Regions from separate parts of the Mesorhizobium marinum genome, predicted to be linked through region 2. Evidence: riboswitches for the same ligand, from Rfam matches in the RefSeq annotation. Region 2 holds a riboswitch; the other holds the start of a gene.
What was found. Region 2 has a riboswitch for cobalamin ahead of ABUE31_RS03635 (DUF1636 family protein). Riboswitches for the same ligand answer to the same signal wherever they lie in the genome.
Positions count from the first base shown of each region.

Region 1: it holds a riboswitch for cobalamin, as region 2 does, so the genes downstream of both, ABUE31_RS16895 (ABC transporter substrate-binding protein) here and ABUE31_RS03635 (DUF1636 family protein) in region 2, are expected to answer to the same signal.

Region 1 covers NZ_JBFOCI010000005.1:203,429-211,035, reverse strand. The annotation lists gene ABUE31_RS16910 (4-aminobutyrate--2-oxoglutarate transaminase) at 1-582, shown strand, start outside; gene ABUE31_RS16905 (NAD-dependent succinate-semialdehyde dehydrogenase) at 586-2,064, shown strand; gene zigA (zinc metallochaperone GTPase ZigA) at 2,308-3,531, opposite strand; cobalamin riboswitch at 3,736-3,927, shown strand; gene ABUE31_RS16895 (ABC transporter substrate-binding protein) at 4,082-5,101, shown strand; gene ABUE31_RS16890 (FecCD family ABC transporter permease) at 5,098-6,150, shown strand; gene ABUE31_RS16885 (ABC transporter ATP-binding protein) at 6,147-6,911, shown strand; gene ABUE31_RS16880 (pseudoazurin) at 6,922-7,359, shown strand; gene ABUE31_RS16875 (class I SAM-dependent methyltransferase) at 7,356-7,607, shown strand, end outside.
Region 2 covers NZ_JBFOCI010000001.1:772,935-780,541, forward strand. The annotation lists gene ABUE31_RS03625 (cobaltochelatase subunit CobN) at 1-322, opposite strand, end outside; gene cobW (cobalamin biosynthesis protein CobW) at 336-1,367, opposite strand; gene ABUE31_RS03635 (DUF1636 family protein) at 1,364-1,786, opposite strand; cobalamin riboswitch at 1,822-2,022, opposite strand; gene ABUE31_RS03640 (winged helix-turn-helix domain-containing protein) at 2,051-3,274, opposite strand; gene ABUE31_RS03645 (NADH-quinone oxidoreductase subunit A) at 3,598-3,963, shown strand; gene ABUE31_RS03650 (NuoB/complex I 20 kDa subunit family protein) at 3,933-4,541, shown strand; gene ABUE31_RS03655 (NADH-quinone oxidoreductase subunit C) at 4,545-5,147, shown strand; gene ABUE31_RS03660 (NADH-quinone oxidoreductase subunit D) at 5,148-6,338, shown strand; gene ABUE31_RS03665 (FkbM family methyltransferase) at 6,335-7,300, shown strand; gene ABUE31_RS03670 (NADH-quinone oxidoreductase subunit E) at 7,319-7,607, shown strand, end outside.

The DNA of each region.
Region 1 (7,607 bases), on a different contig from region 2:
CTGCTGATCGCGGACGAGGTGCAGACCGGCTTCGCCCGCACCGGCAAGCTGTTCGCCATGGAGCACTATGGCGTGGCGGCCGACATCACCACCATGGCGAAGGGGCTCGGCGGCGGCTTCCCGATCGCCGCCGTCACCGGCCGCGCCGACATCATGGACGCGCCCGGGCCCGGCGGCCTTGGCGGCACCTATGGCGGCAACCCGATCGGCGTCGCGGCGGGCAATGCCGTGCTCGACATCATCGCGGATGAGGACCTGTGTGCGCGCGCCGAGCGCCTGGGCGCACGCCTCAAGCAGCGGCTGCAGTCGCTCGCCGGCTCGGTGCCGCAGATCGCCGACATTCGCGGTCCGGGCTTCATGAACGCCGTCGAGTTCAACATCCCCGGCGGCAAGGCGCCGAATGCCGACTTCGCCAACAAGGTCCGCGAGAAGGCCCTCGAGAAGGGGCTGATCCTGCTGACCTGCGGCGTCTACGGAAACGTCATCCGCTTCCTCGCGCCGATCACCATCCAGGACGAGGTGTTCAGCGAGGCGCTCGACATACTCGAAGACACGCTGCGCGCCTGCGCCGCGGAGGCCTGAACCATGAGCATTTCGAACGCGCTTTTGTCGAAGCTGAAGGACCCGTCGCTTGTCACCGACAAGGCGCTGATCGGCGGCGACTGGATCGCCGCGGGCGACGCCGGCAAGACATTCGAGGTGACGAACCCGTCGACGGGCGACGTCATCGCGGTGCTGCCCGACATGAACCGGGCCGAGGCGTCCCGCGCGATCGACGCGGCCCACGTGGCGCAGAAGGTCTGGGCCAGGAAGACGGGCAAGGAGCGCGCTGCGGTGCTGCGCAAGCTCTACGACCTGATGGTGGCGAATGCCGACGACCTCGCCACCATCCTGACCATCGAGATGGGCAAGCCGTTCGCCGAGGCCAAGGGCGAGATCCTCTACGGCGCTTCCTATGTCGAGTGGTTCGGCGAGGAGGCCAAGCGCGTCTATGGCGACACGATACCCGGCCATCAGCCCGACAAGCGGATCATCGTCATCCGCCAGCCGGTGGGCGTGGTCGCGGCGATCACCCCGTGGAACTTCCCGAACGCCATGCTCGCCCGCAAGTTTGCGCCGGCGGTGGCGGCGGGCTGCGCGATGATCTCCAAGCCGGCGGCCGAGACGCCGCTTTCGGCGCTCTCGCTTGCCGTCCTAGCGGAGCGGGCCGGCTTGCCCGCCGGCGTGTTCAACGTCGTCACCTCGAAGGACTCGCCCTCGATCGGCAAGGAGTTCACCGAGAACGAGAAGGTGCGCAAGCTGACCTTCACCGGCTCGACCGAGGTGGGGCGCATCCTGATGCGCCAGGGCGCCGACCAGATCATGAAGCTCGGGCTCGAACTCGGCGGCAATGCACCGTTCATCGTCTTCGACGACGCCGACATCGACGCCGCGGTCGAGGGCGCGATGATCTCGAAGTACCGCAACAACGGCCAGACCTGCGTGTGCGCCAACCGCCTCTACGTGCAGTCGGGCGTCTATGACGCCTTTGCGCGGAAGCTCGCCGAGAAGGTGTCGGCGATGAAGGTCGGCGACGGGTTCGAGGCCGGCGTCAGCGCCGGGCCGCTCATCGACCGGAAGGCGCTGGCGAAGGTCGAGGAGCACATCGCCGACGCCGTGTCCAAGGGCGCCGCGGTCGCGCTCGGCGGCAAGCCGGATGCCAGGGGCGGCCTGTTCTTCGAGCCGACGGTGCTGACCGGCGTCACCCGGGACATGAAGGTGGCGCGGGAAGAGACGTTCGGGCCGGTCGCGCCGCTGTTCAGGTTCGACACCGAGGACGAGGTCATCGAGATGGCCAACAACACCGAGTTCGGCCTCGCCTCCTACTTCTACGCGCGCGACGTCTCCAAGATCTTCCGCGTCGCCGAGGCCCTCGAATACGGCATGGTCGGCATCAATACGGGACTGATCTCGACCGAGGTCGCGCCATTCGGCGGCATCAAGCAGTCGGGCCAGGGCCGCGAAGGCTCGAAATACGGCATCGATGACTATGTCGAGATGAAGTATCTCTGCCTGAGCATTTGACGTCCGTCGCGCGGCGGCCCCGCCGAGGGCCGCCGCCGATCCTTCAGAACCGACGCTCGCCGTCGGGGCCTCTCTCGCCGCTCGATGACGGGACGGCGACCGGGCCTCGGCCGGCCTCCTCAGCCTGGCCCGGCGATCTTGCGCCTGCGTCGCGGGCGGCCGGGCGATAGTTCAAGCGGGAGTGGCATGCGCATCCGCGATGCTTCTGCGGGCGGAAAAGCCGCGCGAGGAGGGACCTGATGCTCATGTCGCCTGCCTTTCCCAGCTTGGAAACGGGTCGGGCAACGCGCGCCAGCGGCCGGGCATGTAGTCGCCATCGGGCACCAGGCACGCGTCGAGCGCGGCGCAGATCCGGCCCTCGTCCATCGGGTCGCAGCCGATGAAGACGATTTCCTGTCGGCGGTCGCCCCAGACCGGGTCGAGATAGGGCTTCATCGCCGCCTTCCACTCGGGATGCTCCGGCCACTGGCTTTTTGGAACGGAAGCCCACCACAAGCCGCGCTTGCCGGTGCGGACCAGCGCTCCGGCCTGGCTGATCTCGCCGACATGGTGCGGCCGGGTGGCCAGCCAGAAGAAGCCCTTGGCGCGCACCACTCCTGGCCAGGCGTTTTTGACGAAGGCATCGAATTTGGTCGGGTCGAAGGGCCTGCGCTCGCGATAGACGAAGGAGCGGATGCCGTACTCCTCGGTTTCCGGCACATGGTCGCGGAAGCCGTTCAGTTCCTTGAACCAGAGAGGATGCTGCTGCGCCCTGTCGAAGTCGAAGCGGCCGGTGTCGAGCACCTTGTCCAGCGGCACCTGCCCGAAATCGGCTTCCACCAGTTCGGCGTCGGGATTGAGCGCCCTTACGATCATTCGCGCCAGATCGAGATCCTGCGGCGACGCGTCCGACACCTTGTTCATGACGACGACGTCGGCGAATTCGATCTGTTCGACCAGCAGGTCCACCAGTGCGCGCTCGTCGCCATCCCCGGCGACTTCGCCGCGATCGCGCAGGAAATCCTGCGATGAGTAGTCCTTCAGCAACTGCGCCGCGTCGACCACGGTGACCATCGTGTCGAGGCGGGCGACGTCCGACAGGCTTGCGCCGTTCTCGTCGCGGAAGTCGAAGGTGGCCGCGACCGGCAGCGGTTCGGCGATGCCGGTGCCCTCGATCAGCAGATAGTCGAAGCGGCCCTCCCGGGAGAGGCGGCGCACCTCGTCGAGGAGATCGTCGCGCAGCGTGCAGCAGATGCATCCGTTGTTCATCTCGACCAGCTTCTCGTCGGTACGGGACAGATTGGCGCCGCCGTCGGCCACCAGCCGGGCGTCGATGTTGACCTCGCTCATGTCGTTCACGATCACCGCGACACGGCGGCCTTCGCGGTTGTTGAGCACATGGTTGAGCACCGTGGTCTTGCCGGCTCCCAGGAAGCCGGAGAGCACGGTGACGGGCAGGCGGTCGGGGCGGTTGGCGTTTTCAGGCACGGCGCTTTCCGTTGGCGTTGAGGGGGCATCCGGCCCGGCGGGGGCTGTCCGGGCCGGATGCGGGTACCGCTTGGGAGGAGCGGGCGTCGGGCGGCCGATCCGGTGTCCCGGGGCGTTCGACACTTGACTGTTATGTAATACCATAACAAAACACAAGCGTGCGGTTCGGAATTGTCCGCGGCCGCTTGCCACGAATCTGGGGATTGGCTAGGAACGGGTGTCGGTTTCCGCAAGGAAATAACAGGGAATTCGCCGCGGCCCTGCCGCGAAACGAAACTGCCCCCGCAACTGTAGGCGGTCAGTTCCTCTCGAACGAGCCACTGGGTTTGTACCTGGGAAGGCCGGGAGGAACGAAGACCCGTCAGTCAGGAGACCTACCGACACCCTAGTAACTGAACGCGCCGGGCGGGGTGTCCGGGGAGGTTGTCGATGATGTTTGCCACGCCTGGAGTGCAGCCGCATTGCGTCCGTTGGGACGCGATGACGATCATTGCCGTCCCGCCCCGTCTCCTTCGGTGCCTGTTCGCAACCGATCGGAGCTCTTCGCGTCATGACTTCCTCGCGCCTGCCATTCGCTGCCGCTAGCCTCGCCGCCCTGACGACCGTCGCGGCGGCCGAGCCGACCCTATATCCGCTGACCCTCGAGAATTGCGGCGAGACGCTGACCTTCGAGAAGGCTCCGGCATCGACGGTGGCCGTCGGCCAGGCGGCGACGGAAGTGCTCTATTCGCTCGGCCTCGCCGACAGCGTGGCCGGCACGTCGGTCTGGTTCAACGAGATCCTGCCTGAGTTCAGGGACATCAACGACAGGGTCGAGCGGCTCGCCGACAACGATCCGAGCTTCGAGAGCGTCGTCGCGAAAAAGCCTGAACTCGTATCGGTGCAGTTTCTCTGGCATGTCGGTCCGGACGGCATTGTCGCCACCCGCACGCAGTTCCACGATGTCGGCATCCCGACCTATGTCCTGCCGGCCGACTGTGAAAAAAAGGACAACACCGTCGGCGTCGATGGCACGCGCAGCGAATTGTTCTCGACCGAGGCAATCCATCAGGGCGTGCGCGAACTGGCGCGGATCTTCGACATCCGGGACAGGGGCGAACAACTCGTCGCCAGCCTGACCGAGCGCGAGCGGAAGGCCGTCGCCGCCGCCTCGGCGCTGAAGCTTGAGGATGTCTCGGCGGTGTTCTGGTTCTCCAGCGCGGAGATGGACATCGATCCCTACGTGGCCGGCAGCAAGGGCGCGCCCGCCTACATGATGGACAAGCTCGGGATCGCCAACGTCGTCGAATCGGATGAGGAGTGGCCGGTCGTCGGCTGGGAGACCATCGCCAGGGCCAATCCGACCCTGATCGTCGTCGCAAGAATGGACCGCCGCCGCTTTCCGGCCGACGACCACGAGAGGAAGCTCGAGTTTCTGAGGACCGATCCGGTCACGAGCCAGATGGACGCCGTGAAGAACAACCGCATCGTCGTCATGGACGCCCATGCGATGGACGCGACCATCCGCACGGTGGCCGGCATCGAGGTGCTTTCGAAGGCGCTCGAGGATTTCGGGCTGGCGAAGAAGTGAGCCTCACCGATTCCCAAGCCATCTACGTCTCCCGGCTCGGCCGGGGGACTTTGGGACTGTCCGTAGTCGTCGTGGCGATCCTTGCCGGCATCTGCATCGGCGAGACGCCGATTCCGGTCGCGACGGTTCTGCGGACGCTCGCCAACAGGATTTTCGGCGCCGCATATGCGGTCGATCCGATCGAGATGGGCATCGTCTGGAACTATCGCCTGCCGCGCGCCATCGTCGCCGCATGCTGCGGTTCCGGGCTGGCGATCTGCGGCATGGTGCTTCAGTCGCTGTTTCGAAACGCGCTGGCCGATCCCTATCTGCTCGGCATTTCCGCCGGCGCCTCGACGGGCGCCGTCGCGGTGACGGTCGCCGGACTTGGCGCCGGCGTCGTCTCGATGTCGGTCGGCGCATTTGTGGGCGCCGTCGCAGCCTTCCTGTTCGTCGCGGCGCTGGCGCGCGCCGCCGGCGGCGGCGTGACGCTGCAGGGCACCGGCCAGATCGTCCTCGCCGGCATCGCCGGCTCGCAGCTCTTCAACGCGCTGACCTCCTTCGTCGTCACCAAGTCCGCCAACGCCGAGCAGGCTCGCGCCGTCATGTTCTGGCTGCTGGGCAGCCTGAGCGGCGCGCGCTGGCCCGACGTATGGCTGGCCGTCCCCATCGCGGTGATCGGACTGTTCGCCTGCATCTGGTACGCGCGCGCCCTGGACGCCTTTGCATTCGGGGCTGAATCCGCGTCGTCGCTCGGCATCAGCGTCAAGCGGGTTCAGGTCGTGCTCATCGGTCTGACCGCACTGGTGACCGCCGTCATGGTCAGCATCGTCGGCTCGATCGGCTTCGTCGGCCTCGTCATCCCGCATGCGGCGCGGTTCCTGGTCGGCGTGCGCCACGGCCGGCTGGGACCGACAGTCGCCCTCATCGGCGCCGCCTTCCTGATTGCCGCGGACGTCATCTCCCGCACCGTCATTCCGGGCCAGGTCCTGCCGATCGGCGTCATCACCGCGCTCGTCGGCGCGCCGGCCTTCGCGCTGATCCTCCTTCGCGGTCGCCGCCGGCCATGATCCTCGAGGCGCGCAATCTCGGCTGGTCGGTGCGCGGCAGGCCGATCGTGTCGGGCGTCGACCTTGCCGTCAGCGAGGGCGAAACGCTCGGCCTGGTCGGGCCGAACGGTTCCGGCAAGTCGACGTTGATGAAGCTGCTGGCCGGCATCCGCGAGCCGACCGCCGGCAGCGTCGCCGTCGCCGGCAAGGCGCTTGTCGCGATGCCGCGCCGCGAGGTCGCGCGACGGATCGCCTTCCTGGAGCAGCAGTCGGAAACGACCGAAGCCATCACTGTGAAGGATGCGGTCGAGCTCGGCCGCACGCCGTGGCTCACGCCGCTGCAGCCATGGTCCCAGGAAGACGACCGCATCGTCGCCCAGGCGCTCGCCGACACCGACATGCGAGGTTTCGAGCGGCGCTCGTGGACCACGCTGTCCGGCGGCGAGCGCCAGCGCGTGCACCTGGCCCGCGCGCTCGCCCAGCAGCCGCAGATCCTGCTCCTCGACGAGCCGACCAACCATCTCGACATACAGCACCAGCTGTCGCTCCTGCACCTGGTCGCGACCCTGCCGGTCACCTCCATCGTCGCGCTCCACGATCTCAACCAGGCGCTTTCCTGCGACCGCGTCGGCGTACTGTCCGGCGGCAGGCTGGTGGCGCTGGGCGCGCCGCGCGAGGTGCTCACCGTCGGGCGTATCGGGTCGGTGTTCGGCGTCCGCGCAAGCGTTCTCGTGGATCCGGCAGACGGCTCGCAGATCTTCCGCTTTCACCCAGCCTCCTGAAAGGAGACCCATGCGCTCGCAGATACTTGCCCTCTTCCTGTCGCTGTCGGCGTCATCGTCCGCCTTGGCCGAGATGCACGAAGTCAGGATGCTCAATCGCGGCGCCGCCGGACCGATGGTCTACGAGCCGGAGTTCGTCCACGCGAGGCCTGGCGATACCGCCAAGTTCCTGAACGGCAGCAGGGGGCACAACGCCGTCACCGTGGACGGCATGCTCCCCGAAAAAAGCTCCGGCTTCAAGGGCAACCTCAACGAGGAGATCGAGGTCAGCCTCGACCAGGAAGGCTTCTACGGGATCAAGTGCTCGCCGCACTACGCCATGGGCATGGTGATGGTGATCCGCGTCGGCGACGCGGCCTTGCCCGATGATTTCGTAAGGGCCGACGTGCCCGCCCGCGCGCGCCGGCGATTCGGAGAGATCATCGCCCGCGCGGGGCTCGCGCAATGACGGCCGACGGTTCGGTTTCGACGCCTGGCAACTTCGACCTGCGCGACGAGATCCATGAATACTGGTCGCGCCGGTCGGAGACCTTCGACCTGGCGTTCGGACACCATATCGCGCCCGGGCGCGAAGCGGACGCCTGGGCGGCGCCGGTGCGGGAAGCGCTGGGAGCCGTGCCGCGGCGGATCCTCGAACTGGCATGCGGCACCGGCGAGGTGACGCGCCTCCTGCACGATCTCGGCCATGACGTCACC
Region 2 (7,607 bases):
CGTTCGTCCGCGCCGCGGCCGCAAGCTGGTCGCAGCCATAGCGCCACCAGTCGTAGCCGCCGAGGATGCGGACGAGGATCACCTTCGCCTTGGTCGCGACGCTGTCGACCCAGAGGTCGACCGACATCGGATGCCTGAGGTCGCGCAGCGCGGCGAGCCGCATCGAGGGCAGGGCGCCGGCGTGTGCCTTCCACGCCGCCGCCATGCCCGCCAGGTCGCTGTCGGTGAACGACAGCGCCACGATGTCCGCCGGCGCCTGACGCAGGTCGACCGGCTCGACGAGGTCGTCGAGCGAGGCGGAGCTGGTGGTCAGGATGTGCACGGCGGCTCTGCTCCTAGCCGACCAGGATCTTCTCGATCGCCTGCTGGTCCAACCCCTTGAGTCCGATCACCACCAGCCGCGAGCGGCGGTCGTCGCCGGCGGTCCATGCGCGGTCGTAATAGTGATTGACGCGCGGGCCGACCGCCTGGACGAGCAGGCGCATCGGCTTGGCCGACACCTCGACAAAACCCTTCACGCGCAACACCTGTTCCTTTTCGGCGGCGTCGGCGACGCGTTTGGCCAGGTCGTCGGGATTGGCGACGGCCGGAATCTCGACGACAAAGGAGTCGAAATCGTCGTGCTCGTGGTCGAGCTCGTCGTCGTGATGCGTCTTGCGGTTCTCGATGTCGTCCTCGACGGCGAGGCCGAGGCCGAGCAGCAGCGCGGGGTCGACCTTGCCGTTCGCCGACGGCACCACCCTGACGCCCGCCCTTGCATGGTCGAGCGCGGCGTTGGCGCGGGCGGCGCCGTCAGCGTCGATCAGGTCGCTCTTGGACAGGATGATCAGGTCGGCACAGGCGACCTGATCGTCAAACACCTCTTCCACCGGATCGTCGTGGTCGAGCGTTTCGTCGGCGGCGCGCTGCTCGGCGAGGGCGTCCATGTCGGAGGCAACCTTGCCGTCGGCAAGTGCCGCGCCATCGACCACGGCGACCACGCCGTCCACCGTCACGCGCCCCTTCACCGTCGGCCACTGGAAGGCCTGCACGAGCGGCTTTGGCAACGCCAGTCCCGACGTCTCGATGATGATGTGATCGACCTTCGGGGTGCGCGACAGGATCTGGTCGAGCGCGGGGACAAAATCGTCGGCCACCGTGCAGCAGATGCAGCCGTTGGCCAGTTCAACGATGTTTTCCTCCGGGCAGGACTCGATGCCGCAGCTGCGCAGGATCTCACCATCGACGCCGACGTCGCCGAACTCGTTGACGATGAGCGCCAGCCGCTTGCCGCTGGCGTTTTCGAGCAGGTTGCGGATCAGCGTCGTCTTGCCGGCGCCGAGGAAGCCGGTGACGACGGTGCAGGGAACGCGGGAAAGCGAGGTCATGCGATGTCCTTGAGGGTCGAGAGGGGCGGGATGCGCGCGACGAGGCCGCGCTTGAGCGAATCGGGGCGGCCCCGCCAGGGGATGAGGCCGTCGGCGGAACCGGCGAAGAGTTTTGCCCCGGCGACGAGGTCCGGGCCGCTGTCGGCGTCGAGATCGCCGAAGACGTAGCTCCAGCAGCCGTCGCGCAGGATCGCGGCGGAGAGGCGGCGCTTGCAGTTGCCGAGGCATTCGACGGTGCGGACTCGCACCGCCCCGTCCGCGGCCAGCTTTGCATTCCGGGCGAGGATAGCGCCGGCGCGGGGATGGGAGTCGGAGCCTGAGGCGTCGCGGCAGGTCGCGCAGACGACGACGGTCACCGCCGAAAGGTCGGCGGGCGCAATGGCAGATGCCCCTTCAGGGGAGATGTCGTCGGCCTTCAACACGCGCTCCTTGCCCGGGACACCCGCCGGGCGGTCGGATCAATCTTTCGACGGCAGGTCTCCTGGCTTGCGGGTCGCCGCCCTTGCCGCCTTCCCGGATATCCAGTGGCTTTCGGCGCGGGCTCGTCGCTTACAGTTGCGGGGACAGCCGCGGCGTTGGGCGAAAAAAAGCCCGCACCGCATTCCCTCTTAGCTCCCCCCGTTGCGGGAGGGAGACCGTCTACTTGGATTTAGGCTTGGCGGCGTGCCCGAGTCAACGTGCGGCTACGACGCCGACGGTTTCGCCTGCGCCAGTCTCGCCAGTTCGGGGCCGAGATCGCCTTTCGGCGTCACCTCCATGCGCTCCAGCCCGAGCCAGGCCTGCATCAGCCGGAATTCCTCAAGCAATTCCGCAGCGGTTTCAGGCGGCGCGCCGGCTTGGGCGTAGGTCGCCAGCACCCTGAGCACGCCGGCGGGCCGGTCGGCCTTCACATCGGCGCGCGCCACGATGGTGTCGCCGAGCAGGAAGGGCAGCACGTAGTAGCCGTACTGGCGTTTTTCAGCCGGCGTGTAGATCTCGATGCGGTAGAAGAAGTCGAACAGCCGCTCGGCGCGCGAGCGCTCGAAGACCAAAGGGTCGAAAGGCGCCAGCAGCGCGCGGGCCTGCACCTTGCGCGGCATGCGCGCGTCCTTGTGGAGATAGGCCGGCTGCTTCCATCCTTCGACCTTCACCGGCAGCAATTCGCCTTCCTCGACGAGTTCCTCCAGGCGGCCTTTCACGTCGCCGGGGTTGAGGCGGAAATAGTCGCGCAAATCGCCATAGGTGGCGACGCCGAGCGCGCGGGCCGAATGGCGAAGCAACGCGCGGTGTGCGTCCTCGCAGGTCGGGGCAGGGGCGTTGAAGACCTCGGGCGGAATGACCCGCTCGGGCAGGTCGTAGAGCCGTTCGAAGCCGCGCCGCGAATGGGTGGTTATGCGGCCGGCCCAGAACAGCCATTCGAAGGCGTGCTTTTCGTCCGACCAGCCCCACCAGCCGCCCTTGCCCTTGGCGCCGTCTATGTCGGACGCTGCCACCGGCCCGCGCGACGCCACCTCCGCATAGATCGCTTCGATCAGTGTGCCGTTGCGCCGTGCCCACTGAGCGAGGCCCTTGTAGATCTCGCTTTCGTCGTTGGCGGCGGCGCGCTCCATGCGCCATCGCATCAGCGGCCAGGTCTCGAGCGGCAGGAAGGACGCCTCGTGCGCCCAGTATTCGAAAAGCCGCCGCTTGGAGCCCGGCGCCGCCGCACCGTCGAGCAGCGCCATCGGGTAGGGGCCGAGCCGCGAGAAGAGCGGCATGTAGTGCGCCCTGACGACGGCGCTGACCGAATCGATCTGCAGCAGGCCGAGCCGGGCGAGCAGGCGGTTGAGGTGCCGCCGGTCGATCGGACCGGCCGGGCGCGGGTCGGCAAAGCCCTGGGCCGCCAGTGCGATCCGCCGGGCCTGGGCGTTCGATAGCTTCTCCCTCATCGGGCGGGGTGTCCTGGCGGCAGGGGGAGGGGCGGGGTCTTTGGCAATCGATTTCGCATGCGAGGGGACAGTCTAACAGGCTTTCTGCCAAAACGCTGTCAGGAGTAATAAGTGGAGTAATTCGGTAAGGATTTCACCGGCCTGCAAAGGGTGAAAGCCCGCGGAATCGGTCAAGGTTGGACTTGCTTCACCGGAACTGCTGCGCTAACCCTCGCCGCGTTGCAGCATGAACCCCGAAACGGTTCAGCGTACTGTCTGTCGCGCTTCCTGAAGAGGGTCCCGTGCTGTAAACCAAACTGGATCGTATCCGCGGACCTGAGGCAATGAGCGAACTCCTGGGCTCCTACCTGCCCGTCGTCATATTCATCGGCGTCGCCATGCTGGTCGGCGTGGCGCTCGTGGTGGCCCCCTTCCTGGTCGCCTATCGCAATCCCGATCCGGAAAAGCTGTCGGCCTACGAGTGCGGCTTCAATTCCTTCGACGACGCCCGCATGAAGTTCGACGTCCGGTTCTACCTGGTGTCGATCCTGTTCATCATCTTCGACCTGGAAGTGGCGTTCCTGTTCCCGTGGGCGGTGTCGTTCGGCGAAATCGGCATGTTCGGCTTCTGGTCGATGATGGTTTTCCTGGCCGTGCTGACCGTCGGCTTCATCTACGAATGGAAGAAGGGAGCGCTGGAATGGGACTGAGCCCCGACATGGCGGCCGGCACGCTCGTCGCCCCGAAGCCGAAAGGCATCATCGATCCTTCGACCGGCAAGCCGGTCGGCCACGACGACCCCTACTTCGGCTCGATCAACGAGGAACTGTCCGACAAGGGCTTCCTGGTCACCTCCTCGGAGGCGCTGGTCAACTGGGCGCGCTCGGGTTCGCTGATGTGGATGACCTTCGGCCTCGCCTGCTGCGCCGTGGAGATGATGCACACGTCCATGCCGCGCTACGACGCCGAAAGGTTCGGCGCCGCGCCTCGCGCATCGCCGCGCCAGTCGGACGTGATGATCGTCGCCGGCACCCTGACCAACAAGATGGCGCCCGCGCTCCGCAAGGTCTACGACCAGATGCCGGAGCCCCGCTACGTCATTTCGATGGGCTCGTGCGCCAATGGCGGCGGCTACTATCATTATTCCTATGCGGTGGTGCGCGGCTGCGACCGCGTCGTGCCGGTCGACATCTACGTGCCCGGCTGCCCGCCGACGGCCGAGGCGTTGCTCTACGGCATCCTTCTTCTGCAGAAGAAGATCCGCCGCACCGGCACGATCGAGCGGTGATCCATGAGTGATGCGCTTCAGCGGCTTTACGACCACATCGCCGGCACGTTCGGCGACAGGATCGTCGCCTCCGAAATCGCCTATGGCGAACTGAACGTCACGGTCGGCGGCGACGACCTCGTCGCCGTGATGACTTTCCTGCGCGACGATTCGGCCTGCCAGTTCGTTTCGTTCATCGACACGTCGGGGGCCGACTATCCGTCGCGGGCGAAGCGTTTCGACGTGGTCTATCACCTGCTTTCGCCGAAGAAGAACCTGCGCATCCGCGTCAGGGTGATGACCGACGAGGACACGCCGGTCCCCTCGATCACCGGCGTTTTCCCGGGCGCGGACTGGTTCGAGCGCGAGACCTACGATCTCTACGGCATCCTGTTCTCCGGCCATCCGGACCTGCGGCGCCTGCTCACCGACTACGGCTTCGACGGGCATCCGCTGCGCAAGGACTTCCCGCTCACCGGTTTCGTCGAGGTGCGCTACGACGACGAGGTGAAGCGCGTCGTCTACGAGCCGGTCGAGCTCAAGCAGGAGTTCCGCAATTTCGATTTCCTCTCGCCCTGGGAAGGCACGGACTACGTGCTGCCGGGCGACGAAAAGGCGAAGCAGTAAATGGCTGAGACCGCCGTCCGCAACTTCAACATCAACTTCGGGCCGCAGCATCCGGCCGCGCACGGCGTGCTGCGCCTCGTGCTGGAGCTCGACGGCGAGGTGGTCGACCGCGTCGATCCGCATATCGGTCTCCTGCATCGCGGCACCGAGAAGCTGATCGAGGCCAAGACCTACCTGCAGGCGCTGCCCTACCTGGACCGGCTCGACTACTGCTCGCCGATGAACCAGGAGCACGCCTTCGCGCTGGCGACCGAGCGGCTGCTCGGCATCGAAATCCCGAAGCGTGGCCAGCTCATTCGCGTGCTCTGCTGCGAAATCGGCCGCATCATGAGCCACATCCTCAACGTGACGACCCAGGCCATGGACGTCGGCGCGCTTACGCCGCCGCTCTGGGGCTTCGTCGACCGCGAGAAGCTGATGGTGTTCTACGAGCGCATCAGCGGCTCGCGCATGCACGCGGCCTATATCCGGCCGGGCGGTGTCCACCAGGACATCCCCGATCAGGTGCTCGAGGACATCGGCCGCTGGATCGACCCGTTCCTGAAGACGCTGGACGATCTGGACAACCTGCTCACGCCCAACCGCATCTTCAAGCAGCGCAACGTCGACATCGGCGTCGTCAGCCTGGACGACGCCTGGGCCTGGGGTTTCTCGGGCGTCATGGTGCGCGGCTCCGGCGCCGCCTGGGACCTGAGGAAGTCGCAGCCCTACGAATGCTATCCGGAAATGGAATTCGACATTCCGATAGGCAAGAACGGCGACTGCTTCGACCGCTACCTCATCCGCATGGAGGAGATGCGCCAGTCGGCCAAGATCATGCGCCAGTGCCTCGACAGGCTGCTCGGCAAGGATCGCGGCGGCCCGGTCTCGAACCTCGACGGCAAGGTCGTGCCGCCGAAGCGCGGCGAGATGAAGCGTTCGATGGAAGCGCTCATCCATCACTTCAAGCTCTACACCGAAGGCTACCACGTGCCGGCGGGCGAGGTGTATGCGGCGGTCGAGGCGCCGAAGGGCGAGTTCGGCGTCTACCTCGTGTCGGACGGCGCCAACAAGCCGTACCGCTGCAAGCTCAGGGCGCCCGGCTTCGCGCATCTGCAGGCGATGGATTTCCTGTGCCGCGGCCACATGCTGGCCGACGTTGCCGCAGTGCTGGGATCGCTCGACATCGTGTTCGGCGAGGTGGACAGATGACCATCGCCGTGGCGGCCGACATCGTGATCGATGCTCGCAGCGGACGCGTCGAGGGCGCATCCGCTGGCGAACGCGTCGCCATCACGGTGTTGCGCTCGGCCATGTTCTTCCTGAAGCCGTTCGCCAATGTCGGCATTTCCTATGTGGCGCGCGCCATGCGCGCACTGCTGCCCAGCGACAGGCCGATGCTTTTCGTGCTGACGCCGGACAGTTCCATGCGGGTCGCCTACTGCGACACCTACTGGTCCGTGCTGGTATCGCCGAACTACGCCTATGAGCGCTCGGTCAAAGCGCTGCTGAAGGCGTCGCGCGACGTCGACTACGGCTTCATCGACGGCGGCGCCAACCACGGCTACTGGTCGATCCTGGTTTCGGGCGGCGAGTTCGGTGCGAAGAAGGCGGTCGCCATCGAGGCGGCGTCGGACACGTTCTGCAGGCTGGACGACAACCGCAGCCTGAACGAAGGGCGCTTTTCCGTGCTGAACCGCGCGATCGGCGCGACCAGCGGCCAGCGCGTGCGCGTCTACGGCGCGAAGCACGAGGCCCGCTCCACCGTGGCACCGTCCGTGGACGCCGTGCCGATCCTGGATTGCGAGACGATCTCCGTCGACGATCTCGCCGACCTGCCGGAGTTCGCCGGCCTCGACAAGTTCGTCGTCAAGCTCGACGTCGAAGGCGTCGAGATCGCTGCCTTTTCGGGCGCGCAGCGCCTGCTGTCGGGCGACACGGTGTTCGTCTACGAGGAGCATGGCTCCGACACGCGGCACGAAACCACGCGCCATGTGATGGACGTCATGAAGCTCAGGGTATTCTGGCTCGGAGACGGACGCGCCCGCGAACTGTCGACGGCCGATGAACTCGACCGGATCAAGAAATCCCGCAGGGCCGGCTACGACATGGTTGCGAGCAGCAGCCCGTTTTGGCTGGACAGGCTCGATGCCTCGGCATCGACCGTTCACTGAGGGAATCGGGGAAGCAAGATGAGTGTTCGCCGTTTAGCCGATGCCAGCGTCCAGCCCGCCGCGTTCGCCTTCAACGAGGCCAACGCCGCCGCGGCGCGGACATGGATCGCGAAGTATCCCAAGGGCCGCGAGCAGTCGGCCATCATCCCGCTCCTGATGATCGCCCAGGAGCAGGAAGGCTGGGTCACCAAGGCCGCAATCGAAACGATCTGCGACATGCTGGACATGCCGCGCATCCGCGGGCTCGAAGTTGCCACCTTCTACACCCAGTTCCAGCTCAAGCCGGTCGGCACCCGGGCGCATGTCC